DNA from 4 places in the Streptomyces sp. YKOK-I1 genome. Region 3 is predicted to be linked to each of the others. Evidence: riboswitches for the same ligand, from Rfam matches in the RefSeq annotation. Region 3 holds a riboswitch; each other region holds the start of a gene.

Region 1 (7,597 bases), 4.1 Mb from region 3:
CGGGATCGCGACCTGCATCGCCGCGTCCATGGGGGAGAGGGCGGCGTCGGACTCGTCCCAGGCCTGCCGCGAGGAGGTCAGGCACAGGCCCTGCAGGACCGGGACGTTCAGTTCGGCGAGCGCCCCGATGTCCCAGGCCTCCTCGTCGCCGCCCGCCGAGGCCTGCGAGGCGTGCGTGCCGCCCGCGGCGAGCACGGTGGCGACCAGGGCGTCCGTCCCGCCGAGGATCTCGTACAGCTCCGCGTCCGCCCCGCGCAGCGAACCGCAGTACACGGGCAGCGCGTTGGCCCCCCGCGCCTCGATCGCCTCGCACAGGGTGTCCACGAACGCGGTGTTGCCGCTCAGCTCATGGGCCCGGTAGAAGAGCACGCCGACGGTCGGCCGGCCGCTCTCCTGCGGACGGGGGCCGTGGACGCCGTACTCGGGCATCTTCCGCGGCTCGACGAACCCCTCGCCGGTCAGCAGCACGGTGTCCGAGAGGAACCGGGCGAGTTCGGTGAGGTTGTCGGGCCCGCCCTCGACCAGGTACCGCAGCGCCTCGGCCACCACACCGGCCGGCACCGACGACTCGGCCATCAGCTCGGCGTCCGGCACGCTCTCGCCGCCCAGCAGCACGGTCGGGATCCCGGACGCCTTGAGCACGGCCAGCCCGTCCTCCCAGGCCCGCTTGCCGCCGAGCAGCCGTACGACGGCGAGGTCGGCGCCGTCCAGGAGACCGGGCAGCTCGTCCGTGACGTCGACGCGGGTCGGGTTGCCGATCCGGTAGCCGGCGCCGGTGGCGGCCCGGGCCGCCAGCAGATCGGTGTCGGCGGTCGACAACAACAACACAGTGCTCATGCGGGCGCTCCCGGTGGAATGAAAGGCAGTCCTTGCGGCGCGCCCGACTCGATGAGCCGCATGAGCGCGTCCGTGTCCGCGTGCTGTTCGATCAGATCGCCGAGCCGGTCGAGCTGCTCCTCGCGCAGCGCGGCGAACGAGGTGTCCGGGGCCGGCACGAACCGGCGGCCCGCGGCGGCCGCCACCTCGCGCAGGAACGCCCGCCGGAACCCGTCGGACTCCAGCGAGCCGTGCCAGTGCGTGCCCCAGGTCTGCCCGACCCGGCAGCCGTCCAAGAAGGCTTCGCCGCCCTGGACGTCGGCGACCCCGTGGTGGATCTCGTATCCCGAGACCGGCTCCCCGAGTGCCTCCCCTTCCGGCCGGGCAAGGATCTTCTCGGGGGCGAACCTGACCCTCAGGGGCAGCACCCCGAGGCCTTCGACCTGCCCCCGACGGCTCTCGACCTCGTCCTCGATGTGCCGGCCGAGGATCTGGAAGCCGCCGCAGATGCCGAGAACCGGGCGCCCTTCCGCGGCTCTGCCGACGAGGGCGTCGGCGAGCCCGCGCTCGTGCAGCCACTCCAGCGCGCGGACGGTCCCGCGCGTCCCGGGGACGACGACGAGATCGGCGTCGGCCAGTTCCTCCGGCCGGTCCACGAACCGCACGACGACACCGGGTTCGGCGGCGAGCGCGTCGACATCGGTGAAGTTCGACATGAGCGGGACCGCGCACACGGCCACCCGCAGCACGTCCTCGCCGACCGGGGCGGAGGCGCGGGAGTTCCGGACCCCCATCCCGTCCTCCTCGTCGATCCCGAGCCCGTGCCGGAAGGGCAGCACCCCGTAGGTCCGCCGCCCGGTGAGCCCGTGGAGCATGTCCAACCCCGGTTCGAGCAGCGAGACATCCCCCCGGAACTTGTTCACCAGGAACCCGGCGACCAGCCGCTGGTCCTCCTCCGACAGAAGAGCGACCGTCCCGAAGAAGGAGGCGAAGACACCCCCGCGGTCGATGTCCCCGACGACCAGCACGGGCAGCCCGGCATTCCGGGCGATCCCCATGTTGACGATGTCGGTGCGCCGCAGATTGATCTCGGCCGGACTCCCCGCCCCCTCACAGATCACCGCGTCATACGTGCCCCGCAGTTCTGCGAGACACTCCAGCACCGTCCCGAGCAGCTGCCGCTGCCGCCCCCCGTGGTAGCCCCGCGCGCTCAGCTCGCCCACCGGCCTGCCGAGCAGCACCACCTGACTGCTCTGCTCGCCACCGGGCTTGAGCAGCACGGGATTCATCAGCGCGGTCGGCTCGATGCGGCAGGCCTGCGCCTGCATGGCCTGCGCCCGCCCGATCTCCGCGCCCTCGCGGGTCACGAAGGAGTTCAGCGACATGTTCTGCGCCTTGAAGGGCGCGACCTTGACCCCCTGGCGGACCAGCCACCGGCAGATCCCGGCCGTGACGACGCTCTTGCCGGCGTCGGAGGTGGTGCCGGCGACGAGGAGACCCCCGCTCATGACCTGTGCCCCCTTGCGATGAGGCGCCCGGCGACACAGACGCCGAGCGCGAGCAGACCGACGCGCCGGGAGAGCCGTACGGCCCGCTCGATGTCGCCCGTGGCGACGGCGCGTCCTTCCCCGTTGAGCACCGGCCGGTGCTCGACCCGGCCCCCGTACGACAGCGTCCCGCCCAGCCGCACCCCGAGGGCCCCCGCGAACGAGGCCTCGACGGGCCCGGCGTTGGGGCTGGGATGCCGGTCCGCGTCCTGCCGCCAGGCCCGTACGGCCCCGCGCGGATCGTCCCCGGCCAGCGCGGCGAGTACGGCGGTCAGCCGTGCCCCCGGCCACCCGGCGAGGTCGTCGAGCCGGGCCGAGGCCCACCCGAACCGCCGGTAACGGGCGGATCGGTGACCCACCATCGCGTCCAGTGTGTTGACGGCCCGGAACCCGAGCAGCCCCGGCACCCCGCCCACCGCGCCCCACACCAGGGCGCCCACGACGGCGTCGGAGGTGTTCTCCGCGACGGACTCCACCACGGCCCGCGCGATCCCGTCGGCGTCGAGAGCCTGCGGGTCCCGCCCGCACAGATGCGGCAGCCGGGCCCGCGCCGCCTCGACGTCCCCCGCCTCCAGGGCCCGCCCGACGGTCCGGGCCTCACGGACGAGCGAGGTCCCGCCGACCACGGCCCAGGTGGCGGCGGCGGTCAGGACGACGGAGGCGGTGGGGGAGCGGCGTACGGCCCTCTCGGCGGCGGACCCGAGAGCGACCGCGCCACCCGCGCACACGGCGGTGTGCAGGGCGCCGCGTCCCCGGTGGTCCCGCCACAGCAGCCGCTCCACGGCACCGGCGGCCCGCCCGAACGCGGCGACCGGATGCCCCCGGCGGGGATCGCCGAGGAGCAGGTCACCGAGGAGGCCGGCAGCGGCGCCGTACGCGAAGACGCGATCGGCTCGCATCGGCTCAGCCGGCCGTGGGGGCGGGCAGCGATCCTGGGCTGTACCTGAGAGCCGGGCGGACTCCCGAACGGCAGGCGAGCATGGCGATATGTCCTCACTCAGGGTGTCCACGCCCTGGTTCGACGAGACCGGCGGCGAGAGTTCCTGGCTCCCGGGGCTACCTACCCCGGTGACAGTGGCGGGACCGCGCCGGATTCTCACCGGCTTCCTCTTCTGCCGCCGTACATGGCCCCGGCAGTCCACCACGCCCCTGGAAGGGCCGTCAACTTGCCGTTGACCTGCACGGGGAGAGTGTGCAGAACCCCACACGGGGGTGGTTCGCGAGGTCCTGAGGAGAGGTCATGCAGAGAGGTCATGCAGAAGGGGTGCGGGACGGCGATCCGTCCCGCACCCCTTCGGTGGTCGAGCAGATGGGTCAGGCGACGATCAGGGAGATCCCGTACGCCACCGCGGCCGCGCACGCGGCGAAGCACGCGTACGCGCCGGTGACCGCGAGAGCGGCGGAGCCGCCCTCTTCGGAGGCCCGCTCCTGGCGGGACAGGCCCATGACGCCGAGGGTGAACAGGGCCACGAGGGCCACCGTGATCACGAGGCTGACGCCGAAGACGGAGCCCAGGGCCGCCCAGTCGATGTCCATGCTGATTCTCTTCCTTCGTACCGGGTGGGCGGGCTCAGGCGGCCGGAGCCGTCGGCTCGGTCGTGGTGGTGGCCGTGGCGGCCGGGGACGGGATGGTGGCCGCCAGGTTCTCGGCGACCGGGTGGGCCGGGGGCACGGCCACGGCGGCGATCGCCGTGGTCACCACGCCGGCCGGCTCTGCGTGGTCGTGGTCGTTGACGTTGGTGTGGTCGACGACCTCGCGGCGGGAGATCTTCCAGATCGCCGCGCTGGAAGCGACGAGGAAGACCAGGACCAGGCCCGTGCCCCAGTCGCCCAGGCCGGTGACGGACTCGGCCAGCGCGCCCACCAGGGCGGCCGCCGGGAGCGTCAGGCCCCAGGCCACGAACATCCGGGTCGCCGTCGACCAGCGGACCACACCGCCCTTGCGGCCCAGGCCCGCGCCCATCACCGAACCGGAGACGGAGTGCGTGGTGGACAGGGAGAAGCCGAGGTGGGAGGAGGCCAGGATGACCGTCGCCGCGCTGGTCTGGGCGGCGAAGCCCTGCTGCGGCTGAAGGTCGGTCAGGCCCTTGCCCATGGTGCGGATGATGCGCCAGCCGCCGAGGTAGGTGCCGAGCGCGATGGCCATGCCGGCGGAGAGGATGACCCAGGTGGGCGGGTCCGAGTCGGGGGCGACGGCGCCGCCCGCGACCAGGGCCAGGGTGATGATGCCCATCGTCTTCTGCGCGTCGTTCGTGCCGTGCGCCAGGGAGACCAGGCCGGCCGAGGCGATCTGGCCCGCGCGGTAGCCCTTCGCCGCGGCCTTGCCGTCGGCCTTCCTGCCCAGCGTGTACGACAGCCGGGTGGCGAGCATCGCGGCGACGCCCGCCACGATCGGGGCCGCGACGGCCGGGATCAGGACCTTGGTGACCAGGACGTCACCGTGCACCGCGCCCAGGCCGGCCGAGGCGATGGTGGCGCCGATCAGGCCGCCCATGAGGGCGTGCGAGGAGCTGGAGGGCAGACCCACCAGCCAGGTCAGCAGGTTCCAGAGGATCGCGCCGACCAGGGCGGCGAAGATGACCTCGGGACGGATGCCGGTCTCGTCGACGAGACCCTTGGAGATCGTGTTCGCGACCTCCACCGAGAGGAAGGCGCCCACAAGGTTCAGCACGGCGGACATGGCCACCGCGACCTTGGGCTTGAGTGCACCGGTCGAGATGGTGGTGGCCATCGCGTTGGCGGTGTCGTGGAAACCGTTCGTGAAATCGAACGCGAGTGCGGTGACCACCACAATCGCGAGGATCAGCGAGAAGTTTTCCATTTACCCAGGCAATCGTTCGAAGTCATTGGTTTGTTGAAGGTAGGTAACCTGGGTAAACGGAAGGTGAACTGAGGGGGGCGCGAGGGTGTCCGAATGTGGTCGTCGTCACTACGTTCGCACGCCGCCCAAGCGCGACCGGGCCGCCGCCCCCGCCGGCTCCCCCCGAAGAGACGCTTCTCACGCGGCGGCCTCCGGTGCCGGGCGGTCGCGCCCCCTGGCAGGATCGGGGCATGGGTGAACAGCTGAGCGACGAACGTCAGGCCTGGGCGGCGCTCGTGGCGACGGCCCGCCGCACCGTCGCCGACGGCCTGGTCGTCGGCACCTCCGGCAACGTCTCCGTACGGGTCGGCGACACCGTGCTCGTCACCCCTTCGGGCGTGCCCTACGACCGCCTCACCCCGGACGACGTCACCGGTGTCGACCTCGACGGCCGGCAGGTGCGCGGCACGCTCGTGCCGACCAGCGAGCTGCCCCTGCACCTCGCCGTCTACCGCCGCACCGACGCCCGCGCGATCGTGCACACCCACGCCGTGCACGCCACCGCCGTCTCGACCCTCGTCGCCGAGCTCCCGACCGTCCACTACATGGCCGGCGCCCTCGGCGGCCCCGTCCGGGTCGCCCCCTACGCGACGTACTGCACCGAGGAGTTGGCCGAGCACGCCCTGCGTGCGCTGACCGACCGCACCGGCTGCCTCCTCCAGAACCACGGCACCCTCACCTACGGCGCCACGCTCGACCAGGCGTTCGACCGAACGGCCCAGCTGGAGTGGATGTGCCACCTCTGGCTCACCGCCTCCTCGGTCCCCGGCCACACCCCGACCCTCCTGACAAGGACCCAGATGACAGAGGCAGCCACCCGCCTCCAGAACTACGGCCAACAGCCCTGAACACCTTCTCCACCCCGCCCGCCACCTCCCCACCCAACGACGTCGCCCCGCCGACTTCTCTTCTGGCGGCCGCTTCTTCCCGCCGCGACGGCGCTCAGCCGCGACGGTGCCCATCGGCGGTGCCGAACCTCCCCGCGCCCTCGCCGCCTCAGCCCGGCCGCCCTCTGTCCGTCTGGTGGCTTCGCCCCGCTGCCCTCTCTCCGGCCGGTGGCTTCGCCCCGCTGCCCTCTCTCCGCCGGTCATTTCGTCCCGCCGACTTCTCTTCTGGCGGTCGCTTCTTCCCGCCGCGACGGCGCTCAGCCGTGATGGAGCCCATCGGCGGTGCCGAACCTTCCCGCACCCTCGCCGCCTCAGCCCGGCCGCCCATCGCTCCAGCCGCTGACTTTGTCCCGCCGTCCTGACTCCGGCCGGTCGTTTTTTCCCGCCCCGACGGTGCACGTCGGCGGTGCCGAACCCTCCCGTACTTCCACCGCCACCCCGCCCCCGCTGGCCGTCAAGAGGAATGGCCAGGACACTGGACGGGTGCGCACTGTCACCGCGACGGCCGCCGCCGTCACCGCAGCCCTGGCCGCCGGCGCCGCCAGTGTCGCCGCCGGCCGGCTCGCCAGCGACGCCGCACTCAAGGCGCCGCCCGGCCGACCCCTGCCCACCGAACCCCGGCTCACCGTGCACGGCACCGCCGCCGGCCAGGTGACCCTCACCCGGCACCTCGCCACCCTCCGCCCCGGCACCTACGGCCTCGCCGGCGACGGCTCCCACGCGGTCGTCGGTCCCGTCCTCACCGGCGCCGCCCACTCCGCCGACACCGTCGTCCGCCGCCTCGAACAGGTGACGCACGGCACCCTCGACCCCGGCGACGCGGTCTGGCTCACCCCCAACCTCTACGTCGGCACCCCGAGCGGCACCCTGGGCCTCGACCACGCCGACGTCGACGTCCCCGGCGAACTCGGCAACCTGCCCGCCTGGTTCGTCCCCGGCGCCCGCCGCACCTGGGTCATCGCGGTGCACGGCCTCGGCACCACCCGCGAACAGGCCCTGAACCTCCTCGGCTTCCTGCACCACCGCCGCTTCCCCGTGCTCGCCCTGTCCTACCGCGGCGACCTCGGCGCCCCCCGCCCCACGGACGGCCTCAACCACCTCGGCCAGACCGAGTGGCGCGACCTGGACGCGGCGATGCGCTACGCCGTCCGCTACGGCGCCGAGCGCCTCGTCCTGCTCGGCTGGTCCACCGGCGCCACCATGGCCCTGCGCGCCGCGGCCCGCTCCGGGCTGCGCGACCTCGTCTCCGGACTCGTCCTGGACTCCCCGGTGCTGGACTGGCAGTCCACCCTGCGCGCCCTCGCCGCCGCCCGGCACACCCCCGGCGTGCTGCTGCCGCTCGCCGTCCGCGCCGCCCAGGGCCGCACCAGTCTGCACGCCACCCCCGACGGCCACGGCGACGACATCGCCGACCCGGCCCGGCTGACCGTGCCGACCCTGATCTTCCACGGCCCCGACGACACCGTGGCCCCCTGGCACGTCTCCCG
Region 2 (7,597 bases), 790 kb from region 3:
GGGCGGGCCGTGCCCAGGCCGCAAGATGCCGTCGCTCGGAGTCGGTCCGGTCCGGAGGAAAGGCCGCCCGCCCCGGTCGGCGGTCCGATCCGGGTGAGGGCTGCCCGCCCGGGCCCGTCACAAAATGAGCGCCCAATACAAGGCGCCCGCCCGGCCGTCGCCGAAGTGGGCGCCGGACGAGGACCGCCCGCCCACGCCCGCCGCGAAGTGGGCGCCGGATGGGGACCGCCCGACGGCGGCCGTCACGGAAGCGAGCGCGGCGGAGGGGCCGGCGCGGTTTCGCCCGGCCCCCGTCGTTTCGGTCTCCCGGCGTTCTCGCCTACCCGGCACTCTCACCCATCCGGCACCTTCACCCACCCAGCGCCCTCACCCACCCGGCACCTTCACCCACCCGGCACCCTCACCTACCCGGCGTTCGCCAGGTCCTTCGGCTGGGCGGTTCGTGGCGGTTCCTCCTCGTGGCCCTCCCCGAAGGGCCCGCGGCCCGGGAGGATCGCCAGGACGATCAGCGTGCCGGCGGCCATGATGATCCCGCCGATCAGGCTGGTCCGGGCGACGCTGAGGGCGAAGGCCTCGTGCACCGCGTCGAGCAGGGCCTGGGCCTGCTCGGGACCGCCGGCCGGGTTCTTCGCGATCTGCTCGGCGACCGCGATGCCGCCGCCCACCGAGTCCTTCGCCGTGTCCAGCGCCGCCACCGTGAGATGACCGCCGACCAGGTCGGTCAGCTTGTCGCGGTAGGCGGTGCCCAGCAGCGAGCCGAGCACGGCGATGCCGAGGGAGCCGCCCAGCTCCAGCGCGGTGTCGTTGGCGCCGCCGCCGACGCCCAGCTCCGACTCCGGGAAAGACCCCATGATCGTGTCGGTCGCCGGGGACACGCTCAGGCCGATCGCGAACCCGAGGAGCAGCAGCGAGGGCACGAAGTCGGTGTAGCCGGAGCCGGTCCCGATCCGGGTGAGCAGGGAGACGCCCGCGCTGCCGATGGTCATGCCGGCCACCACCATGGCCTTCACGCCCAGCCTCGGGGTCAGCCGCCCGGTGACCGCCGCTCCGACGAACACCGCACCGGCCAGCGGCAGCAGCCGGACCCCGGTCTCCAGCGCGTCGTACCCGAGGACGAACTGCAGGAACTGGGTGGAGTAGTAGATCGAGCCGAAGGTGCCGAAGAAGAAGAACAGCACCGCCAGCATCGACCCGCTGAACGCCCGCCCGGTGAACCGGCGCACATCCAGCATGGGGTGCGGGTGACGCAGTTCCCAGGCGACGAAGGCCGCCAGGCCGACCCCGGCGACCACGGCCGCGGTGACCGGGCCGGCACCCCAGCCGAAGTGCGGGCCCTCGATGGTGGCGTACACCAGGGAGCCGACGGAGACGATCGACAGCAGTCCGCCGACGTAGTCGATCCGGCCCATGCCCACCGCCCTCGACGGCGGGACCAGGGCGAGCGCGCCGAGGACGGCGACGACCGCGATGGGGACGTTGATCAGGAAGGTGGAGCCCCAGGCGTGGTCCCGGAGCAGCCGGCCGGCGACCAGCGGGCCGACCGCGATGGCGAGACCGGAGGTGGCGGTCCAGGCGGTGATGGCCCGGGCGCGCTCCCCCTTGGGGAACATCGCGACCAGCAGCGACAGCGTGGCCGGCATGACCACCGCGGCGCCGACGCCCATGATCGCGCGGGCCGTGACGACCAGGGCGGTCCGATCCACCAGGCTGCCCATCACCGAGCCGCCCGCGAAGATCAGCAGGCCCAGGATCAGGGCGCCGCGGCGGCTGTACTTGTCGCCGATCGCGCCCAGCACCAGCATCAGCGCCGCGTACGGGACGGTATAGCCGTCGATGACCCACTGCAGGTCACTGCTGGAGAGGCCCAGGTCCTTCGTCATGTCGGGCGCGGCCACGATCAGCGAGGTGTTCGCCATGACGACGATCAGCAGGCTCAGGCAGAGCACGAGCAGCGCCCACCAGCGCCGCGCGTACGGCCCGGTCGTCTTCTCCACGGGTGTGTCGGCAAGCAAGGGCATCGGGGACTCCTAGCGGCGACGGGATAATTGCCCACTGGTGTGCAGATTAAGCGATTGCCCACTGGCGTGCAAATAAACCTCCGGCACCGGAAACGCCGAAGAGGCCCTCCGAGGAGGGCCCCTTCGTCGAGTGCCGCGGGTGCCGGGCGTGCGTACGCGCCCCTAGTCCAGGACGTCGGACTCCTCGGCCGGCGCCTCCGGCGCGACCTCCTCGACCACCGCGCCCGCGCGGTCCGCCGGCACCCCGGCCGCGATGAGCGTGACGACGGCGGTCCGGGTGCCGTCGTCCTCGAGCGCGCCGGTGTTGACCTGCTCCAGCAGGGCGAAGTGCATGGCCTCCAGGCTCGCGCTCAGCACGGCGGGCGGGAGCTGGTTGTGGAAGACGCCGTCGCGCTGGCCGCGCTCCACGATGGACGTGACCTCGTCACGGGCGGGCGCCAGGATCTCGGCGACGCGCTCCATGCCCAGATCACGCCGGGCGAGCGCGAGCAGCAGCCGGTAGCGGTCACCGACGGGCCAGATGCAGCGCACGAAGTGGGCGAGCGCCCGCTCGGCCGGTTCCTCCGGCCGCCGGGCGGTCTCCAGCACCCCGCGCAGCGTCTCGGACGCCTCCTCCGCGAGCGCCTCCAGCAGCGCGGCCCGCCCGGGGAAATGCCCGAACAGGGTGCGCCGTACGACACCGGAGGCGCGCGCCAGCTCCTCCAGGGTGACGTCGGGATTCCGGCCGAGCTCGCGGCGCGCCGTGGCGAGGATGCGCGCCCGGTTGGACCGCGAGTTTCGGCGCTGCGGCTCGCGGGCCACGGGCTTGGTCACGGGGCACCTCGGTGATCGTGGTGGCGGCGGGACGCCCATTCTGGCACGGGCCCCACCGGCCCCACTGGCCCCGTCCGGCCCAATGGAACCCGTCCCCGGCGACTCCGTACGCCACCATAGCGGGACGAACCGGCCCCGACGCGACACACCAAACTTGTTGCCATCGTTTTCTTGAACTCTTCGTGTTTAGCCGAGTAGGTTGTCCCCATGACCACGCCCCAGCCCCGAACCGTCGCCGAAGAGCTGCGCGGTGCCGGCCTGCGGGTGACGGCCGCCCGCGTCGCGCTGCTGGAGACCGTCCGCAGCGGCGACCACCTCGATGTCGAGACGATCGCCTCCGGAGTGCGCGACCGCGTCGGCCACATCTCCGTACAGGCCGTGTACGAGGCGCTGCACGCGCTGACCGCGGCCGGACTCGTCCGCCGTATCGAACCGCCCGGCAGCCCCGCGCGGTTCGAGGGGCGCGTCGGGGACAACCACCACCACCTCGTGTGCCGCTCGTGCGGCGTCGTCGCCGACGTCGACTGCGCGGTCGGTCACGCCCCCTGTCTCACCGCGTCCGACGACCGAGGCTTCTCGATCGACGAGGCCGAGGTCATCTACTGGGGCCTGTGCCCCGCCTGTTCCACCGCCGGTACCGCGGCAGCACCCTGATTTCCCCCTTCGGAAGGAATCCCCCCTATGTCCGAGAACCCCTCGTCCGAGGCGAAGTGCCCCGTCGCCCACGACCGTGCGGCACACCCCACCCAGGGCGGCGGCAACCGCCAGTGGTGGCCGGAGCGGCTCAACCTGAAGATCCTCGCCAAGAACCCGGCGGTGGCGAACCCGCTCGGTGAGGACTTCGACTACGCGGAGGCGTTCAAGAACCTCGACCTGGCGGCTGTCAAACAGGACATCGCCGCGGTGCTGACGGACTCCCAGGACTGGTGGCCCGCCGACTTCGGCAACTACGGCCCGCTGATGATCCGTATGGCCTGGCACAGCGCCGGCACCTACCGCATCTCCGACGGCCGCGGCGGCGCCGGCGCCGGCCAGCAGCGCTTCGCGCCGCTGAACAGCTGGCCGGACAACGGCAACCTGGACAAGGCCCGCCGTCTGCTGTGGCCGGTGAAGAAGAAGTACGGCCAGGCGCTGTCCTGGGCCGACCTGATGATCCTGACCGGCAACGTGGCCCTGGAGCAGATGGGCTTCGAGACCTTCGGCTTCGGCGGCGGCCGCGCCGACGTCTGGGAGGCCGAGGAGGACGTCTACTGGGGTCCCGAGAAGGTCTGGCTGGACGACCAGCGCTACAGCGGCGACCGCGACCTGGAGAACCCGCTCGGCGCCGTCCAGATGGGTCTCATCTACGTCAACCCCGAGGGCCCCAACGGCAACCCGGACCCGATCGCCGCGGCCCGCGACATCCGTGAGACCTTCCGCCGTATGGCGATGAACGACGAGGAGACCGTCGCCCTCATCGCCGGTGGTCACACCTTCGGCAAGACCCACGGCGCCGGCCCGGCGGACAACGTCGGCGCCGAGCCCGAGGCCGCCCCGATCGAGGCCCAGGGCCTCGGCTGGGCCAGCACCTACGGCTCCGGCAAGGGCGGCGACGCCATCACCTCCGGCCTGGAGGTCACCTGGACCGCCACGCCGACCCAGTGGAGCAACGGGTTCTTCAAGAACCTGTTCGAGTACGAGTGGGAGCTCACCCAGAGCCCGGCCGGTGCGAACCAGTGGGTGGCGAAGGACGCCGAGGCGATCATCCCCGACGCGCACGACACGTCGAAGAAGCAGCTGCCGACCATGCTCACCACCGACCTGTCGCTGCGCTTCGACCCGGTCTACGAGCAGATCTCGCGCCGCTTCTACGAGAACCCGGCCGAGTTCGCCGACGCGTTCGCCCGCGCCTGGTTCAAGCTGACCCACCGTGACATGGGCCCGAAGTCGCAGTACCTCGGCGCCGAGGTCCCGGCGGAGACCCTGATCTGGCAGGACCCGCTGCCCGAGGCCGAGGGCGAGGCCATCGACACGGCCGACGTCACGGCGCTCAAGGCCAAGCTGCTCGCCTCCGGTCTGACCGTCTCCCAGCTGGTCTCCACCGCCTGGGCGTCCGCCTCCACCTTCCGCGGCAGCGACAAGCGCGGCGGTGCCAACGGCGCCCGTATCCGCCTGGAGCCCCAGCGCGGCTGGGAGGCCAACGACCCCGACCAGCTCCGTCACGTCCTCAGCGTCATCGAGGGTGTCCAGGCCGAGTTCAACACCGGGGCCAAGAAGGTCTCCGTGGCCGACCTGATCGTCCTCGGCGGTGCCGCCGCGGTCGAGAAGGCCGCCAAGGACGCCGGCGTCGACGTGGAGGTCCCCTTCACGCCGGGCCGTGTCGACGCGACCGACGCGCACACGGACGCCGAGTCGTTCGCCGCGCTGGAGCCGTACTGGGACGGCTTCCGCAACTACACCGGCAAGGGCACCCGCCTGCCGGCCGAGTACCTGCTGCTCGACAAGGCGAACCTGCTCACGCTGAGCGCCCCCGAGATGACGGTCCTCGTCGGCGGTCTGCGCGTCCTCGGCGCCAACAGCGGCGAGTCCAAGCACGGCGTGTTCACCGACACCCCCGGCGTCCTGACCAACGACTTCTTCGTCAACCTGCTCGAGCTGGGCACGACCTGGAAGTCCACCTCGGAGGACCAGCACACCTTCGAGGGCCGCGACGACGCGGGCAACCTGAAGTGGACCGGCACCCGTGCCGACCTGGTCTTCGGTTCCAACTCCGAGCTGCGCGCCCTCGCCGAGGTCTACGCGAGCGACGACGCGAAGGAGAAGTTCGTGAAGGACTTCGTCGCGGCCTGGACCAAGGTCTCCGACCTGGACCGGTTCGACCTGGTCTGATCCTGAACCGCCCCTGAAGTGAGCGAGGGCGCCCGGGCCTGTCCCGGGCGCCCTTCGCGTTCAGCTCCAGGGGATGTAGCCGCCGTCCACCCGGATCGTGTCGATCCCGCTGATGTGCCGGGCGCCGCAGCGGTCCTGGGGCAGGACCAGCTGGGGGCCGGCCCCGTCGAGCGGGGTGTCGTCGATGGTGGTGGCGAGCAGCACGGCCGCGTTGCCGAAGTCGGGGTCGATCTCGGCCCACGACAGCAGGGCGTGATGCCCGTCCGCCCCGTGCACGGCGATCAGGAACCGCAGCCGGTCCTTGCGCCGGGCGGGATCGAAGCCGGGCCGGGCCGCCGACAGCACGTCGTGCAGGAGCGGTCCGGTGAAGCGGTGGTGCTGGACACCGCTCGTGGCGCACTCGAAGCTGACCGCGGCCCGCCGCTGGGGCCAGGCCAGCAGGTCGGCCACGGTGAGCCGGGCCGGCCGGGCCAGATCACCGGCGAGCCTGAGTTCCGCGCCTTGACTCATGGGCCACCACCTCCCCGGTGACCGTACCCGGGCCGGGGAGGAACACAAACGCATATTCCATTCATATGCAGCGCGGAGATCTGCTTCTGCCATACGAAGTCCCACTTATCGCTGGCACATGCGGCTGATCGCCGGCATGGGGCCGCTCCTCGGGCCTGTGGTAGCTTGCCGAAGCCAGTCGTACCCCTGTGCGTACACGTACGCACGACGGGTCAGGGAATCCGGTGCGAATCCGGAGCTGACGCGCAGCGGTGAGGGCGACGGGCGGGGCAACGGCCACTGGACGGCGAACGGTCCGTGAAGGCGCCCCGTCCGGATGACCCCGAGTCCGAAGACCTGCTGGCGGCCTCCGGCGGCGCAAGGACGCCGGGGGAGCACCCGCACGACCGGGCTTCGCGCATGAGCCCTCGACGCCGAAGGATGTTCCGTGCCGCTCGCACGCCCCGTCCGTCCCGCCGCTCCCCCTGTTCCTTGCCGGTGCCCTGCTGTTGACCGGATGCGCCGGTTCCGCCGGTTCCGGAACGGCCCCCGCCAGGAGCACCGCTACCGGGTATCCCGTCACCCTCGACAACTGCGGGGAGAAGGTGCGCGTGGACAGCCCTCCACGGCGGGCCTGTGTGCCGACCGGGTCAGTCGGTCGGCCGACGGGACCCTGATCCTGGACGGGGTCGGCCTCGCCCCACGCCCCGGGACCGTCACCGGGCTGCTCGGCCCGAACGGCTTCGGCAAGTCCACCCTGCTGCGGCTGCTCGCCGGTGTCCTCGCCCCGTCCTCCGGCACCGTCACGCTCGACGGACGCCCGCTGGAGCGGGCGGGGCGCCGCGCCGTCGCCCGGCGGGTGGCCGTGGTCGAGCAACAGGCGGACACCCAGGTCGCGCTGACCGTCCTCGACGTCGTACGCCTCGGCCGGGTCCCGCACCGCAGGGCCTGGGCGCCCGCCTCCGCCGAGGACGAGGAGGCCGTCCGCTCCGCGCTGGCCCGCACCGGTCTGGCCGACAAAGCCGCCCGCCCCTGGCGGACACTGTCCGGCGGGGAGCGCCAGCGGGTGCAGATCGCCCGCGCCCTCGCCCAGCAGCCCCGGGAACTGCTGCTGGACGAACCCACCAACCACCTCGACATCCAGCACCAGCTCGCCCTGCTCACCAGCGTGGTCGCCCTGCACGACCTCAACCTGGCCGCGATGTACTGCGACCGGCTGCTCGTGCTGCGGCGGGGCCGTGTGGTGGCGGGCGGCACCCCGGAGGAGGTCCTCACCGAGGAGCTGATCGCCGAGGTGTACGGCGTCCGCGCCGCCGTCACCCGGGCCGCCCCCGGGGACCGCCCGCACATACGCTTCCTGGGCACGCTCCCCGCTCCTGGAGGAACCGCCACGTGACCAGCCGCGTCAG
Region 3 (7,597 bases):
GGATCAGGGCGAACGCGGCGTTGCCCCCGGCGCCGCACTCCTGGGCCGCCGCCAGGCGTATCGAGTGGCTGGGCTCCTTGATGCCCATCTGGTACAGCTGCCAGTACATCTGCGTGGTGGCGGTCTCCTCGGGCAGCGTCCGCAGCACCGCGCCGATCTGTCGGAGCAGCCGCAGCTTCGCGTCCTCCAGGGTGCGCCGATCCCCCTTGGCGCGCGGCCAGCGGTTGCGTATGTCGCCGATGACGTCGGTCAGCAGCGCGCGGTCCCGCTCCACGCACAGGGTTTCCAGGACCGCGGCGAAGAGATCGAGTGCCTTCGGATCGTCCGTGCGGCGGCTCGCGGCCTCGTAGAGCCGTTGGCCCAGCGTGCGCGGCCGCTGCCCCGGCATGTTCCTTCGCACGCCGGCCGGCCGCATCGGCCCACCGTTCGCCTTCTTGCGCTCGGCGCCGGAACGGCGCTCCCGGGCCGGGGACGACTCCGCCGCACGCCGACGGGACAGCAGCACCAGGGCGATGAGCAGTTCACGGCTGGGGCCGGGCGGTTGCAGTGCCTGGTCGACCAGCTCTCCGGCAGCGCGCTCCCCCAGGTGATGCAGCACGCGGAAGCCGAAGTAGGCCTGGATGATGCTGTGCGGGAAGCGGACCCTCTTCTCGAACCCCTCCACCAGCCCGAGTTTGTCCGCGTTGCCGGCGAAACGGGCGAGGATCGCCTGGGCCTGGTCCGCGCTGCTCTCGGTGAGCAGCCGCTGCGCCTCCTCCCCGAGGTTCCTGCGGAGCGAGTTCCAGATCTTCTGCCGGTGCCACTCCGAGAAGGCCTGGCCCTGTCTGCCGTTGCGGTCCTGGCGCGGTGCGCCCGTCCGCGGGCCCGTCCGGGACGTCGTACTCCGGCCGCCCGAGCGGGAGTCGCAGGCGAGCAGCTCGGTCAAGCCCACCTCCAGCTTGTCCTGGAGCAGCCCGATGCACGCCAGGGCGGACACCACCTCGACCGTGTCACGGCGCTCCCGCTCGTTCAGCGCGACCTCCTCGCGCAGCAGCCGCTCGCACAGCGTGTCCTTCCACCGCTCCAGCAGCCACAGCCGCAGCGTGCCGCGGTCCCGGCTGCGGGTGTTCAGCCGCCTGGGGTCGTCCAGGGCGCCGTGACGGTGCAGTTCACGGGCGATCTGGAGGTAGACGGGCGATTCGGTCACCTCCGCCGTCTCCACGATCCAGTCCACGCGCCGCTCGTCCGAGTCGGGCACGTGCGCCTGGACGAAGCGCAGCGCCTCCTCCTCGCTCAGCGGTTCCAGCTCCACGATCGCGGCGGCGGTGCTCTCCAGGGGGCTGTGCGGCCGGGAGGCGATGACCAGCGGCAGTCTCTCCTTGTGCGCGCGCTCGATGGCCTTGCGGATGATGTTGTCCCGGTTCTGCTGGAGGCTGTCGTCGAGGAGAGCCTCCTCCAGACCGTCGGCTATCACCACCGGCTTGTCGTCGGCGAGCAGTTGCTGCCAGACCCGGTCGTTCTTGCCGCGGGCCAGGACACCCTGCGGTGCCTCCTCGGTGAAGCGCTGCCGGGCCAGGCTCTGGAAGTCCAGGTCGCCCCCGCCGTCCACGTCCCGCAGCCGGATCGGCACGGGCACGGCGTGCTCCCGGGCCAGCAGTTCGCAGAGCCGCACCAGGACCGCGGTCTTGCCCGCGCCGACACCGCCGACGAGCAGATAGGGCCTGCGTGTGTTGCGGTCCCGCAGCCGTTGGGCGATGACCTCGGCGATCGCCTCACGGCCCACGATCCCGGCGATGTCCTGGCCGGCGGTGAGCACCAGCCGGCGGGGGTCCTTGCGGACCTTGGCGAGGTAGCGGTGTTTGGTCCAGCTGTACCAGCAGAACAGGAAGAGCGCGGCTGCGATCGAAGCGGTCAGGACCGGGCCGAGGAGGTTCAGAAGGGTTTCGACACCTTTTTTGTCCTTGAGCCAGTCATCGAAGCTGGTCGACCCCTTGAAGGCGCTGTACACGGCGTCCCCGCACCAGGCGAGGATCGCCAGGAGGGCGATCAGCCAGATGAGTCTGGTGAGGTTGCCGTAGGTGAACCACCGGTGCCATTTCTTGGGGCGGGTGACGCCACGGCGGGCCTCCAGACGAATCGTCAGGCGGTGCCAGCGGGCGAGGAGTACACGTCTGACGCCGTGCCCCGCACGTCTGAAGTGCAGCGTCGCCATCGGCGCGTTGCGCGGCCGCTGCTTGCCCGGGGTGTGACGGACGACCCTGGTCATCGTGTGCTCTCCCTCCGAGAGCGTTCCTCGGGACGGAGGACCCGTGGGCGCCGGCACCTCCTTCCATGGAATCACTCCCGCCGTACCCCGCAACCCGGGCGCCTCCAGGGAAAATCGGGAGGCCCGCGCGCGCGGCTCGGGCAGACTCGGGGCCATGGACATCGTGATACGGCGGGCGGATCCCGGTGAGTACGAGGCGCTCGGCGAGATCACCGCGCGGGCCTATCTCCAGGACGGCCTCCTCGACTACGGCGAGGGGGACGAGTATCTGCCGGTGCTGAAGGATGTGGCCGCGCGGGCCGCCGCCGCGGAGGTGCTCGTGGCGGTGGAGGGCGAGCGGCTCCTCGGCGGTGTCACGTTCGTCGCCGGTCCCGGTCCCGTCGCCGACATCGCGCGGCCCGGTGAGGCCGAGATCCGGGCGCTCGCGGTCGCGCACGACGCGCGGGGCCGGGGCGCCGGGGAAGCCCTCGTACGGGCCTGTCTCGACCGGGCGCGGGCCACGGAGGGCTGCGCGGCGGTCGTCCTGTCGACCCAGCGCAGCATGCACACCGCCCATAGGATCTACGAACGTCTCGGCTTCGTCCGTACACCCGGGCGGGACTGGAATCCCGTGCCGCATCTGGACGACGTCACTCTCCTCACCTACGAGTTGACACTCTGACACCACCCCGACACAACATCTGGGGGTGGCGTGACAGGCGAGCACAAGATGTATGCTCATGCTCGTTGTCGCCGCAGGGGAATCCGGTGCGAATCCGGAACTGTCCCGCAACGGTGTACTTGTGCATGTCTGTGCACGAGCGTCAGTCCGAGGACCTGCCGACAGCGCGCCCGGCCGTCCCGGTCCGGGTGCCTTGACGTCCGGGTCTCGTGGAGTGGGCCGGTGGACGCGACGCCGTGCGCGCTCGTGTGCTGCCCCCTGCGCTCCGCCAGGCCCCCTGCCGAGCGAGGGAGAGCCCCACGTGACCATCGCGCCAGCCGATCCGGCCTCAGCGATCCAGCCGGACACCGACGGTCCCGGTACCGCGCTGCTGCGGACCCTGACCGAGCTGACCGCCGACCTCCCCGACGCCGACCCCGGGCGGGTCGCCGCCGCCGCGCTGCGCGGCCGGTCGGCGCGGGCGGACGAGACGGAGCTGCGCGAGCTGGCCACGGAGGCGGCCGCCGGCCTGATCTCCGAGGACCCCGCCTACTCGAAGCTGGCCGCCCGGCTGCTGACGGTCTCGATCGCCGCGGAGGCCGCCTCCCAGGGCGTGACGTCCTTCACGGAGTCCGTCGCCGTCGGCCACCGCGAGGGGCTCGTCGCCGACCGCACCGCCGCGTTCGTACGGCTGCACGCGGCCCGGCTGGACGCCCTGGTCGACACCGGCGCCGACGACCGCTTCGGATACTTCGGGCTGCGCACCCTGCACAGCCGCTATCTGCTGCGACACCCGATCACCCGCAAGGTGATCGAGACGCCCCAGCACTTCCTGCTCCGGGTCGCGTCCGGTCTCGCCGATGGGGGTCCCCCCTCTGGGGGAGACACGGCCCGCTCCCTGGACGAGGTCGCCGCGCTCTACGGGCTCATGAGCCGGCTCGACTATCTGCCGTCCTCCCCCACCCTCTTCAACTCCGGCACCCGGCACCCCCAGATGTCGTCCTGCTACCTCCTCGACTCCCCGCTGGACGAGCTGGACTCGATCTACGACCGCTACCACCAGGTCGCCCGGCTGTCCAAGCACGCCGGCGGCATCGGGCTGTCGTACTCCCGCATCCGCTCGCGCGGTTCGCTGATCCGCGGCACCAACGGGCACTCCAACGGCATCGTGCCGTTCCTGAAGACCCTGGACGCCTCGGTCGCCGCCGTGAACCAGGGCGGCCGGCGCAAGGGCGCGGCCGCGGTCTACCTGGAGACCTGGCACTCCGACATCGAGGAGTTCCTGGAGCTGCGCGACAACACCGGTGAGGACGCCCGCCGTACGCACAACCTGAACCTGGCGCACTGGATCCCGGACGAGTTCATGCGTCGGGTGAACGCCGACGGGCAGTGGTCGCTGTTCTCCCCCGCCGACGTGCCCGAGCTGGTCGACCTGTGGGGCGAGGAGTTCGACGCCGCGTACCGCAAGGCGGAGGAGACCGGGCTCGCGAAGAAGACCATCCCGGCGCGTGATCTGTACGGCCGGATGATGCGGACCCTCGCCCAGACCGGCAACGGCTGGATGACCTTCAAGGACGCGGCCAACCGCACCGCCAACCAGACGGCGCTGCCGGGCCATGTCGTCCACTCCTCCAACCTCTGCACGGAGATCCTGGAGGTCACGGACGACGGCGAGACGGCGGTCTGCAACCTGGGTTCGGTGAACCTCGGCGCGTTCGTCGACCCGACGGCCGGCGACCTCGACTGGGAGCGGCTGGACGCCACGGTCCGCACCGCCGTCACCTTCCTCGACCGGGTCGTCGACATCAACTTCTACCCGACCGAGCAGGCGGGCCGGTCCAACGCCAGGTGGCGTCCGGTGGGCCTGGGCGCGATGGGGCTCCAGGACGTCTTCTTCAAGCTGCGGCTGCCCTTCGACTCCGCCGAGGCGCGTGCGCTGTCGACGCGGATCGCCGAGCGGATCATGCTCGCCGCGTACGAGGCCTCCACCGACCTCGCCGAGCGCGGCGGGCCGCTGCCGGCCTGGGAGAAGACGCGTACGGCGCAGGGTGTGCTGCACCCCGACCACTACGGCGTCGAGTTCACCTGGCCGGAGCGCTGGGCGGCGCTGCGCGCGCGGATCGCGACGACGGGCCTGCGCAACAGCCTGCTGCTCGCCATCGCCCCCACCGCCACCATCGCCTCCATCGCGGGCGTCTACGAGTGCATCGAGCCGCAGGTGTCCAACCTGTTCAAGCGCGAGACGCTGTCCGGTGAGTTCCTCCAGGTCAACTCGTATCTGGTGCAGGACCTCAAGGAGCTGGGCGTGTGGGACGCGCGCACCCGGGAGGCGCTGCGCGAGTCCAACGGCTCGGTGCAGGACTTCGCGTGGATCCCGGCGGACGTTCGGGCCCTGTACCGGACGGCGTGGGAGATCCCGCAGCGCGGCCTGATCGACATGGCCGCGGCCCGCACCCCGTACCTGGACCAGTCCCAGTCGCTGAACCTGTTCCTGGAGACGCCGACCATCGGCAAGCTCTCCTCGATGTACGCGTACGCCTGGAAGTCGGGCCTGAAGACGACGTACTACCTGCGCTCGCGTCCGGCGACCCGGATCGCCCGCGCCGCCCAGGCGCAGACCCCGACCACCCTCCCCGCGCAGCAGACGGCCGACCCCGACGCCGTCGCCTGCTCCCTTGAGAACCCCGAGTCCTGCGAGGCCTGCCAGTAATGCCCAGCGACAAGAACCTGCTCGACCCCGGCTTCGAGCTGACTCTGCGCCCCATGCGCTACCCGGACTTCTACGAGCGCTACCGGGACGCCATCAAGAACACCTGGACCGTGGAGGAGGTCGACCTCCACTCGGACGTCGCCGACCTCGCCAAGCTGTCCCCGATGGAGCAGCATCTGATCGGCCGGCTGGTCGCCTTCTTCGCGACGGGCGACTCGATCGTGGCGAACAACCTGGTGCTGACGCTGTACAAGCACATCAACTCCCCCGAGGCGCGCCTGTACCTGAGCCGGCAGCTCTTCGAGGAGGCCGTCCACGTCCAGTTCTATCTGACCCTGCTGGACACCTACCTCCCGGACCCGGAGGACCGCGCGGCCGCGTTCGACGCGGTGGAGAACATCCCGTCGATCCGCGAGAAGGCGGAGTTCTGCTTCAAGTGGATCAACGAGGTGGAGAAGCTGGACCGGCTGGAGTCGCAGGCCGACCGCCGCCGTTTCCTGCTCAACCTGATCTGCTTCGCCGCGTGCATCGAGGGCCTGTTCTTCTACGGCGCCTTCGCGTACGTCTACTGGTTCCGCAGCCGGGGTCTGCTGCACGGTCTCGCCACCGGCACCAACTGGGTGTTCCGGGACGAGACCATGCACATGAGCTTCGCCTTCGAGGTGGTCGACACGGTCCGCAAGGAGGAGCCGGAGCTGTTCGACGAGCAGCTCGGGCAGCAGGTCACGGACATGCTCCGGGAGGCCGTCGAGGCGGAGTTGCAGTTCGCGCGGGACCTGTGCGGCGACGGACTGCCGGGCATGAACACCGACTCGATGCGGCAGTACCTGGAGTGCGTCGCCGACCAGCGCCTCACACGGCTGGGCTTCGCGCCGGTGTACGGCTCGGAGAACCCGTTCTCCTTCATGGAGCTCCAGGGCGTTCAGGAGCTGACCAACTTCTTCGAGCGCCGGCCGTCGGCGTACCAGGTGGCGGTGGAGGGCACCGTCGACCTGGACGAGGACTTCTGATCCTCCCTCTCCCCACGGGCCTCCTGGGCCTTCCTGATCTGCCGGTCGGCGCGCCGGTCGCGCGCGATGCCGAGCACGGACGGGAGGACCAGGAGGACGAGGATCCCCAGGACGAGGAGCATTCCGACGAGGCCTTCGATCTGGTTCGTGTTCATGTACACCACTGTCGCGCCGGACACTCCTGACCGGGAGTGGCAGGACTGCCGTACACCTTCAAATTACTGCCACCTCGGGTGCACACTGGCAGCATGCTGAAGAACGTGGCCGCGGTGCTGCTCGACGGATTGCATCCCTTCGAGCTGGGTGTCGTCTGCGAGGTGTTCGGCCTCGACCGCAGCGACGAGGGGCTGCCGGTGTACGACTTCGCCGTGGTCTCCGCGGAGGGCCCGTCGCTGGGCACGCACGTCGGCGGGCTCACCGTCTCCACGCCGTACGGTCTCGACCGGCTGGAGGAGGCCGATCTGATCGCCGTACCGGCCGCGGACGCGGCCGTCGACCGCGACTATCCGCCGGAGCTGCTCGACGCCCTGCGCCGGGCCGTGGCGCGCGGGGCACGGGTGCTGAGCGTGTGCTCCGGCGTCTTCGTGCTCGGCGCCGCCGGGCTGCTCGACGGCCGGCGCTGTGCCGCGCACTGGCGGCACGCGGAGCTCCTGGGCCGCCGCTTCCCGAGGACGGTCGTCGAGGCGGACGTCCTCTACGTCGACGAGGACCCGGTGATCACCTCCGCCGGCACCGCCGCCGGGATCGACGCCTGTCTGCACCTCGTCCGCAAGGAGCAGGGGCCCGAGGTCGCGAACGGGATCGCCCGGCGGATGGTCGTACCGCCGCACCGGGACGGCGGCCAGGCACAGTACATCCAGCGGCCGCTGCCCCGCTCCTCCTGCGACACGGTCGGGGAGGTGCTGGCCTGGATGGAGGCGCACCTCGACCAGGAGGTCACGGTCGAGCAGCTCGCGGTCCGCGCGCACATGGCACCGCGCACCTTCGCCCGG
Region 4 (7,241 bases), 790 kb from region 3:
AATCAACGGACGACCGCGTATGACAGGGCCCCCGGACGGATCCGGGGGCCCTGTGCGTTCACCGTCCTTGCGGTCGGCTCACTGCGGGACGGTCACGGCCGTCCGCGCCGGCGCCTTCACGGGCCCGGGGTTCAGGAGCCGTTCGGCCAGTTCGCCGAAGACGAGGCCGAAGCCCGTCCACAGCGTGATCTGGAGAGCGAGGGTGGACAGGCGGAACCGCCACAGCAGGGTGGCCGGGAAGTCCGCCGGGACTTCGTTGATCGTGGGCAGGAACGCGTACGCCAGACCGATCAGGGTGACGAAGCCGAGGACGGCGACGACGGTGGCGTACCAGGTGCCGAGCCTCGGCGCGAGCCGCTTGCCGGCGATCACCGCGGCGATCGCGAGCAGCACACCGAGCAGCATCATCAGGAAGAACAGGGTGGTCCGTTTGGCGATCGTGTCGTGGTCGCCGACCGCGGGCGGGTTGGCCGGGTACTTCAGGAACGGCACGACGTACACGGCCAGCAGCGCGGCCCCCGACAGCAGCAGCGCCGTGGCCCGCGGGCCGAAGGGGCCGACCCGGCCGAGGGCGAAGCAGTAGGCGAGGGCGGCGACGCCGCCGAAGGCGACCCCGTAGACGAGGACGCCGGTGGCGAGACCGGCGGTGGACTGAAGGGAGCGGGAGACGAGTTCGACCTCGTGCTCGTGGGCGTGGGCCTCCTCGAAACCGATGGCGCTGTCGACGTTCGGCTCGCCCAGGAAGTAGGCGACGACGAGGGCGAGCACGCCGGCCGCGAGGCCGGCGAGCATGCCCCGCACCAGGAGGTTTCGCACGGTTGCGGAGTTCATGGCGGTGCGGCGTCCCTCGTCAGTGGCAGGGGAAGCCGAGCAGGTGGCGGGCGTCGTGCACCCACTCGTGGACTCCCTCGCCGGAGACGACGGAGGTGGCGCCCTGCTCGGCGCCGACGAAGTACAGCAGGACCAGCATGAGGATGCCGAAGAAGACCGCCCAGGGAGCGATGTCCTTCAGCGGGAGCTTGGCGGGAACGGCGGGTGCGGCGGTGGTCGGCTGGGCGACGTGCTGCGCCATGGCAGGGCCTCCTCTGGGAGTTCGCGTCCCATCTCGGTGGTGCACAGGACGACGGCCCCGGGTCTGACTCGCGGTCCGCCCCTCCACCAGGAGCGCACCGTTCACAGTGGCGCGACCGTGCCGGATTTCCACCGGCTTCCGTGTTTCCGTCGTCGATATCAGAGTGAAGGTACCGTGCCCCGGCGAACTGGCCAAGAGCGCACTGTCCGACGTGATCCGGCTCTCCTCGCTCCGGCCGTTCCGCCCCGGACGCTCGAAAATGTTTCGTAACCGGCGGTTTTCCCCTCCTTGTCCTGGCTGTGACGGCCGTGCCAGTGTCCCGGTCCAGCAGGCGAGCCGTCCGCGGCGAGGGCGGTCGAAAGCCTTTCGCGCGAGCCGCCCGGCCGCCTGCCGAACGGACAGGGCATGCCGAGCATGCCGGGAAGAAGAGAGGCAGAGCATGCACGGAATCCGGGTATTTCCGAGAACACGACGCGCGGCGGTGGCCGTGGTCACCGCGACGGCGGCGCTGAGCCTGCTCGCCGCGTGCGGGACGTCGGGGCCGGGCGGATCGTCGTCGGGGGGCTCGTCGTCGAAGGGCCTGACGATGTGGGCGCTGAACGACCAGACGATCCTCAAGGAGTCCGTCGACGCCTACAACAAGGACCACCCGGACGAGAAGATCACCCTGCGGCTGTTCGCGAACGACGACTACAAGCAGAAGCTGCGGGTGGCGTTCGGGGCGGACCAGGCCCCGGACATCTTCTTCAGCTGGGGCGGCGGCGCGCTGAACGACTATGTGAAGGCGGACAAGGTCGACGCCCTGACCGACGCTCAGGTGGGGCTGCTGCGGTTCACGCCGAGCGTGCTGCAGAGCGCCACGTTCAGCAGCAAGGTCTACGGCATACCGGCCAACGGGCTGGCCCCGGTGGTCCTCTACTACAACAAGAAGGTCCTCAAGGACGCGGGCGTGGAGGCGCCGACGACGTACGACGGACTGCTGGCCGCCGTGAAGAAGCTGAAGGGCGACGGGGTCACCCCGATCTCCCTCGCGGCGAACTCCAAGTGGCCGACGCTGATGTACCTGGAGTACCTGCTCGACCGCGAGGGCGGCTCCGAGGTGTTCACCAAGATCGCCTCCGGTGACGCCGCGGCCTGGAAGGACCCGGCGGTCACCGCGGCCAACACCCGCCTCCAGGAACTCGCGAAGGCCGGGGCGTTCGGCGACAACGCCTCCTCCGTCAGCTACGACCAGGGCGCCTCCACCGCGCTGCTCTACACCGGCAAGGCCGGGATGGAGCTGATGGGCACCTGGGAGTACGCCAACCTGGTCAAGGCCGCACCGGACTTCGTGAAGAAGGACCTGGGCTATGTCGCCTTCCCGTCGGTGTCCGGCGGCGCGGGCGACCCGAAGGCCATCGTCGGCAACCCCTCCAACTTCCTGTCCCTGAACTCGAAGAGCAAGAACAAGTCGGCGGCGCTCACCTACCTGAAGAACTACGTCCTGAACGGCGACCAGGTCGACGCCTATCTCGCGGCGGGCAGTGTGCCTCCGGTCAACGGACTGGACACCAAGCTGGCGGCGGTGAAGTCGGCCGACGACAAGAAGTGGCTGAGCTTCGTATACCAGCTGGTGCAGAACTCCCCGACGTTCCAGCTCTCCTGGGACCAGGCGCTCCCCTCCGACCAGGCGGATCCGCTGCTGACCAACGTGGACAAGTCGTTCCTGCGGCAGATCGAGCCGGAGGAGTTCGGCACGGCCATGAGCGAGGCGGCGCAGTAATGACCACGGTGGTCCGTACGCCGCGACCGGTCGCGTCCTCCACGACGCGGCCGGCCACGGCCCGTTCACGGCGCCGCCCGGGCGGTGCCCTGCTCATGGCGGCGCCCGCGCTGCTGCTGTTCGCTCTGTTCGGTCTGGTGCCGCTGGTCGGCGTGGTGGTGCTGAGCCTCTCCCGCTGGGACGGTCTGGGCTCGCTCGGCTGGGCCGGGTCCGCCAACTGGAGCGGGGTCCTCGCCGACGACGCCACCTGGCAGGCGCTCTGGCTCACCCTCAAGGTGATGGCGGTGAGCTGGCTGGTCCAGACACCGGTCTCACTGGCGCTCGGGGTGTTCCAGTCGCCCAAGGGGCGGCTGCGCGCGCTGTTCGCCGTGGTGTGGTTCCTGCCGCTGCTGCTGTCGGCCGTGGCGATCGGTCTGACCTGGCAGGCGCTGCTCGACCCGTCCTTCGGCATCGGCGCCACGCCCGGGCTGCACTGGCTGGCGCGGCCGCTGCTCGGCTCCCCCGACCTGGCTCTCTACACTGTGATCTTCGTGATCGCCTGGCAGTTCGTGCCGTTCCACGCCCTGCTGTACCAGGCGGGCATCCGGCAGATCCCGGTCTCGTTGTACGAGGCCGCCGCCATCGACGGCGCCGGTCCCGCGACCCGCTTCCTGCGGATCACGCTGCCGCAGCTGAAGTACACGCTGGTCACGTCGAGCACCCTGATGCTGGTCGGCTCGCTCACCTACTTCGATCTGATCTACGTCCTGTCCGGCGGCACGGGCGGCCCGGGCACCGCGACCCGGGTCCTGCCGCTGGCCATGTACATCACGGGTTTCCAGTCGCACGACATGGGCCGGGCCAGCGCGATCGCCACCCTGCTGGTGGTGTTCGGCCTCGCGCTGTCGCTGCTCACCACCCGCCTGTCCGGCTTCACCCGGATGGACAGCCAGCAGGAGGGCATGTGAACGCCTTGCGCAGAACCGTCGCCGGCGGCGCCGCCCTCGGGTGGACCGCGCTGGTCGTGGTCCCCGTGTACTGGCTGGTCGTCACCAGCCTGCGCGGGCGCGGCGACTTCACCACCGCCAGCCCGCTGTCCCTGCCCGGACACCCGACGCTGGAGAACTACCGGACCGTCCTGGACGGCGGCTTCACCACCTATCTGCTCAACAGCGTCGTCGTCACCGCCGCGACGGTCGCGGTCACCGTGGTCGTGGCCCTGATGGCCGCGTTCTCGATCGTCCGGCACGCCGACCGCTTCTCCCGGCTGACCTTCCGGCTGTATCTGCTGGGCCTGGCGATCCCGCTCCAAGCGGTGATCATCCCGGTCTATCTGCTGATCATCCGGATGCATATGTACGACAGTCTGCTCGCGATCGTGCTGCCCTCGGCGGCGTTCGCGCTGCCGGTCACCGTGATGATCCTGGTCAGCTTCCTGCGGGACGTGCCGCGTTCGCTGTTCGAGGCGATGGTCGTGGACGGCGCCGGGGACTGGCGCATGCTGTTCTCGCTCGCGGCGCCGCTGGCCCGGCCCGCGCTGGTGACGGTCGCGGTGTACGACGGCCTCCAGGTCTGGAACGGCTTCCTGTTCCCCCTGATCCTCACCCAGAGCGGCGACAAGGCCGTACTGCCGCTCGCTCTGACGCTCTACCGGGGCGAGTTCGGCATCGACGTGCCCGCGACGATGGCCGCGGTGGTGCTCTCCACCCTTCCCATGCTGGTGGTCTTCGTCCTCGCCAGACGCCGGTTGGTCGCCGGACTGACCGCCGGATTCTCCAAGTAACCGACCGCGTAACCCACCGCCGCAGACGAAGAGGCCGACGCCACGGGGGCGCCGGCCCTCCTCGGCATGCCCAAGAACGGAGTCGTGCATGACGACCACCACGCCGGACCCCTCTCGGCAGCTCTCCCCGGCGCGTCCCTGGACCGACGCCGCTCTCCCGGCCGGCGAACGCGTCGAGGCGCTGCTCGCCCGCCTCACCCTGGAGGAGAAGGTCGCCCAGCTCAGCAGCACCTGGGAGGACGTCGAACCGGCCGGCCCCGAGGTCGCCCCCGGCACCAGTCTCTTCGGCCGGGTCGGCGACCTCGACGAGACCGCCCGGCACGGCCTCGGCCAGCTCACCCGCCCCTACGGCACCGTGCCCCGGCCCGCGCTGGAACACGCCCGGCTGCTCGCGGCCCGCCAGCGGCAGATCATCGGGCAGAGCAGGTTCGGCATCCCTGCCATGGCGCACGACGAGTGCCTGACCGGCTTCACCACGTACGGCGCCACCATCTACCCCACCTCGCTCGCCATGGCGGCCACCTTCGACCCGGCGCTGATCGGCCGGGTCGGCGAGGCGATCGGCGCCGACATGGCCGAGGCCGGGGTCCACCAGGGCCTCGCCCCCGTCGTGGACGTGATCCGCGACTACCGCTGGGGGCGCTGCGAGGAGACGTACGGCGAGGACCCGTATCTCGTCGGGGCGATGGGCGAGGCGTATGTGCGGGGCCTGCAGAGCGCCGGGGTGTACGCCACGCTCAAGCACTTCGCCGGGTACTCGGCGTCGATGGGCGGCCGCAACCACGCCCCGGTCGGGATCGGCCCCCGCGAGCTGCACGACGTGATCCTGCCGCCGTTCGAGCGGATCGTGGCCGCCGGGGTGGGCTCGGTCATGAACTCGTACGCCGAGATCGACGGCGAGGCGCCCGCCGCGAGCCGCCGGCTGCTGACCGGGGTGCTGCGCGAGGAGTGGGGTTTCGAGGGGACCGTCGTCTCGGACTACTGGTCGCTGCCGTTCCTGGTGGACGCGCACCGGGTGGCGGCCGATCTGGCGGACGCCGGGGCGCGGGCGCTGTGGGCGGGCCTGGACGTCGAACTGCCGGACCAGCGCGGCTTCGGCGCGGCGCTGGTCGGGGCCGTCCGCGCGGGGAAGGCCGACGAGGCGGACGTCGACCGGGCGGTGCGGCGGGTGCTGCGGCAGAAGCTCGCGCTCGGGCTCCTGGACGCCGACTGGGATCCGGAGCCGCCCGCCCTGCGCGCGGGCGAGCTGGAGCTGGACAAGCCGGAGAACCGGCGGCTGGCCCGTGCGGTCGCCCGGGACAGTGCCGTGCTGCTGGCCAACTCCGGTGGTCTGCCGCTGCCGTCCGCCGGGCGGATCGCCCTGATCGGGCCGTGCGCCGACGACGTCCGCACGATGTTCGGCTGCTACAGCTTCCCCAACCATGTCCTCTCCGACCGCGAGGACCTCGGCAACGGGGTCGAAGCGGTGTCGCTGCGCGCCGCGCTGGCCGCTGAACTCCCGGGTGTGGACTGGCGGTTCGCCGAGGGCTGCCCGGTGCGGGAGCCGGACCGGTCGGGGATCGCGGGCGCGGTCGCCGAGGCCGCGGGCGCGGACGCGGCCGTGGTGGTGGTCGGCGACAAGGCCGGGATGTTCGGCATCGGGACCTCGGGCGAGGGCTGTGACGTGGAGGATCTGCGGCTGCCCGGGGTGCAGGAGGAGCTGGTGGAGGCCGTGCTGGCGACGGGAACGCCGGTGGTGCTGGTGGTGAGCAGCGGGCGGCCGTACGCCGTGGGCCGGTTCGCCTCCGGTACGGCGGCCCTGGTGCAGGTCTTCCTGCCGGGCGAGGAGGGCGGCCGCGCGGTAGCCGAACTCCTCGCGGGGACCACGAACTTCAGCGGCAAGCTGCCCGTGCAGATCCCGCGTACGCCCGCCGGCCAGCCGTACACCTATCTGCACCCGCCGCTGGGCGACCGGCAGAGCTGGCTGTCCAACCTCGACCCGACGCCGGCCTTCCCCTTCGGGCACGGGCTGTCGTACACGACGTTCGCCGTCGACGGACTGACCGTGGACCGTGAACTGGTGCCCACGGACGGGCGGTTCACGGTGTCGGTGCGGGTGCGCAACACCGGGCCGCTGGCCGGCGCGGAGACGGTCCAGCTGTACGTCACCGACCCGGTCGCCCAGGTCACCCGGCCGGTGCGGGAGCTGCTGGGCTTCGCCAAGGCCGCGCTGGAGCCGGGCGAGGAGGCCACGGTCCGCTTCGAGGTGCACACCGACCGGCTGGCCTTCACGGGGCTGGACGGCCGGCGGATCGTGGAACCCGGCGAGATCCTGCTGTACGCCGGGTCCTCCAGCGGGGACACCCCGGCGCACGCGAGCCTGCGGCTCGTGGGCGAGCAGCGCGACGCCGTCGTCGTACGGCATCACGACGTGCCCGTGACGGTCGTACGGGGCTGACGCCCCTCAGGTGCTGCGGGGCTTGGACGTCGAGGTCCGCAGCACCAGTTCCGTCGCCAGTTCGATGCGCGGGGAGGCGGGCGGGCGGCCCTCGGCCGTCTGGAGCAGGACCCGGGTCGCCTCGCGGCCCAGCTCCTCGAAGGGCTGGCGCACCGCGCTCAGCGGCGGGCAGGCCATGGCCGCCACCAACGTATCGTCGAAGGACATC

What was found. A riboswitch is a leader RNA that binds a small molecule or an ion and turns the genes downstream of it on or off. The one in region 3 is predicted to bind cobalamin.
Region 1: linked by a shared signal. The riboswitch ahead of ACYQ8Q_RS11480 (cobalamin biosynthesis protein) and the one ahead of ACYQ8Q_RS30510 (ribonucleoside-diphosphate reductase subunit alpha) in region 3 are both predicted to bind cobalamin.
Region 2: linked by a shared signal. The riboswitch ahead of ACYQ8Q_RS33945 (ABC transporter ATP-binding protein) and the one ahead of ACYQ8Q_RS30510 (ribonucleoside-diphosphate reductase subunit alpha) in region 3 are both predicted to bind cobalamin.
Region 4: linked by a shared signal. The riboswitch ahead of ACYQ8Q_RS33930 (CbtB domain-containing protein) and the one ahead of ACYQ8Q_RS30510 (ribonucleoside-diphosphate reductase subunit alpha) in region 3 are both predicted to bind cobalamin.

What each region holds. Positions count from the first base shown of each region.
Region 1 is NZ_BAAGDR010000001.1:2,676,541-2,684,137, reverse strand. It holds gene cobN (cobaltochelatase subunit CobN) at 1-837, opposite strand, end outside; gene ACYQ8Q_RS11485 (cobyric acid synthase) at 834-2,324, opposite strand; gene ACYQ8Q_RS11480 (cobalamin biosynthesis protein) at 2,321-3,262, opposite strand; cobalamin riboswitch at 3,379-3,521, opposite strand; gene ACYQ8Q_RS11475 (hypothetical protein) at 3,678-3,899, opposite strand; gene ACYQ8Q_RS11470 (inorganic phosphate transporter) at 3,934-5,184, opposite strand; gene ACYQ8Q_RS11465 (class II aldolase/adducin family protein) at 5,415-6,071, shown strand; gene ACYQ8Q_RS11460 (alpha/beta hydrolase) at 6,594-7,597, shown strand, end outside.
Region 2 is NZ_BAAGDR010000001.1:7,606,988-7,614,584, reverse strand. It holds gene ACYQ8Q_RS33970 (MFS transporter) at 405-2,018, opposite strand; gene ACYQ8Q_RS33965 (TetR/AcrR family transcriptional regulator) at 2,181-2,831, opposite strand; gene ACYQ8Q_RS33960 (Fur family transcriptional regulator) at 3,039-3,485, shown strand; gene katG (catalase/peroxidase HPI) at 3,513-5,699, shown strand; gene ACYQ8Q_RS33950 (molybdopterin-dependent oxidoreductase) at 5,760-6,209, opposite strand; cobalamin riboswitch at 6,368-6,567, shown strand; gene ACYQ8Q_RS33945 (ABC transporter ATP-binding protein) at 6,706-7,584, shown strand; gene ACYQ8Q_RS33940 (histidine phosphatase family protein) at 7,581-7,597, shown strand, end outside.
Region 3 is NZ_BAAGDR010000001.1:6,812,565-6,820,161, reverse strand. It holds gene ACYQ8Q_RS30520 (NACHT domain-containing protein) at 1-2,245, opposite strand, end outside; gene ACYQ8Q_RS30515 (GNAT family N-acetyltransferase) at 2,400-2,906, shown strand; cobalamin riboswitch at 2,959-3,083, shown strand; gene ACYQ8Q_RS30510 (ribonucleoside-diphosphate reductase subunit alpha) at 3,208-5,595, shown strand; gene ACYQ8Q_RS30505 (ribonucleotide-diphosphate reductase subunit beta) at 5,595-6,605, shown strand; gene ACYQ8Q_RS30500 (hypothetical protein) at 6,518-6,760, opposite strand; gene ACYQ8Q_RS30495 (helix-turn-helix domain-containing protein) at 6,854-7,597, shown strand, end outside.
Region 4 is NZ_BAAGDR010000001.1:7,599,190-7,606,430, reverse strand. It holds gene ACYQ8Q_RS33940 (histidine phosphatase family protein) at 1-23, shown strand, start outside; gene ACYQ8Q_RS33935 (CbtA family protein) at 79-831, opposite strand; gene ACYQ8Q_RS33930 (CbtB domain-containing protein) at 851-1,072, opposite strand; cobalamin riboswitch at 1,109-1,264, opposite strand; gene ACYQ8Q_RS33925 (extracellular solute-binding protein) at 1,554-2,834, shown strand; gene ACYQ8Q_RS33920 (carbohydrate ABC transporter permease) at 2,930-3,781, shown strand; gene ACYQ8Q_RS33915 (carbohydrate ABC transporter permease) at 3,778-4,596, shown strand; gene ACYQ8Q_RS33910 (glycoside hydrolase family 3 N-terminal domain-containing protein) at 4,685-7,033, shown strand; gene ACYQ8Q_RS33905 (LacI family DNA-binding transcriptional regulator) at 7,040-7,241, opposite strand, start outside.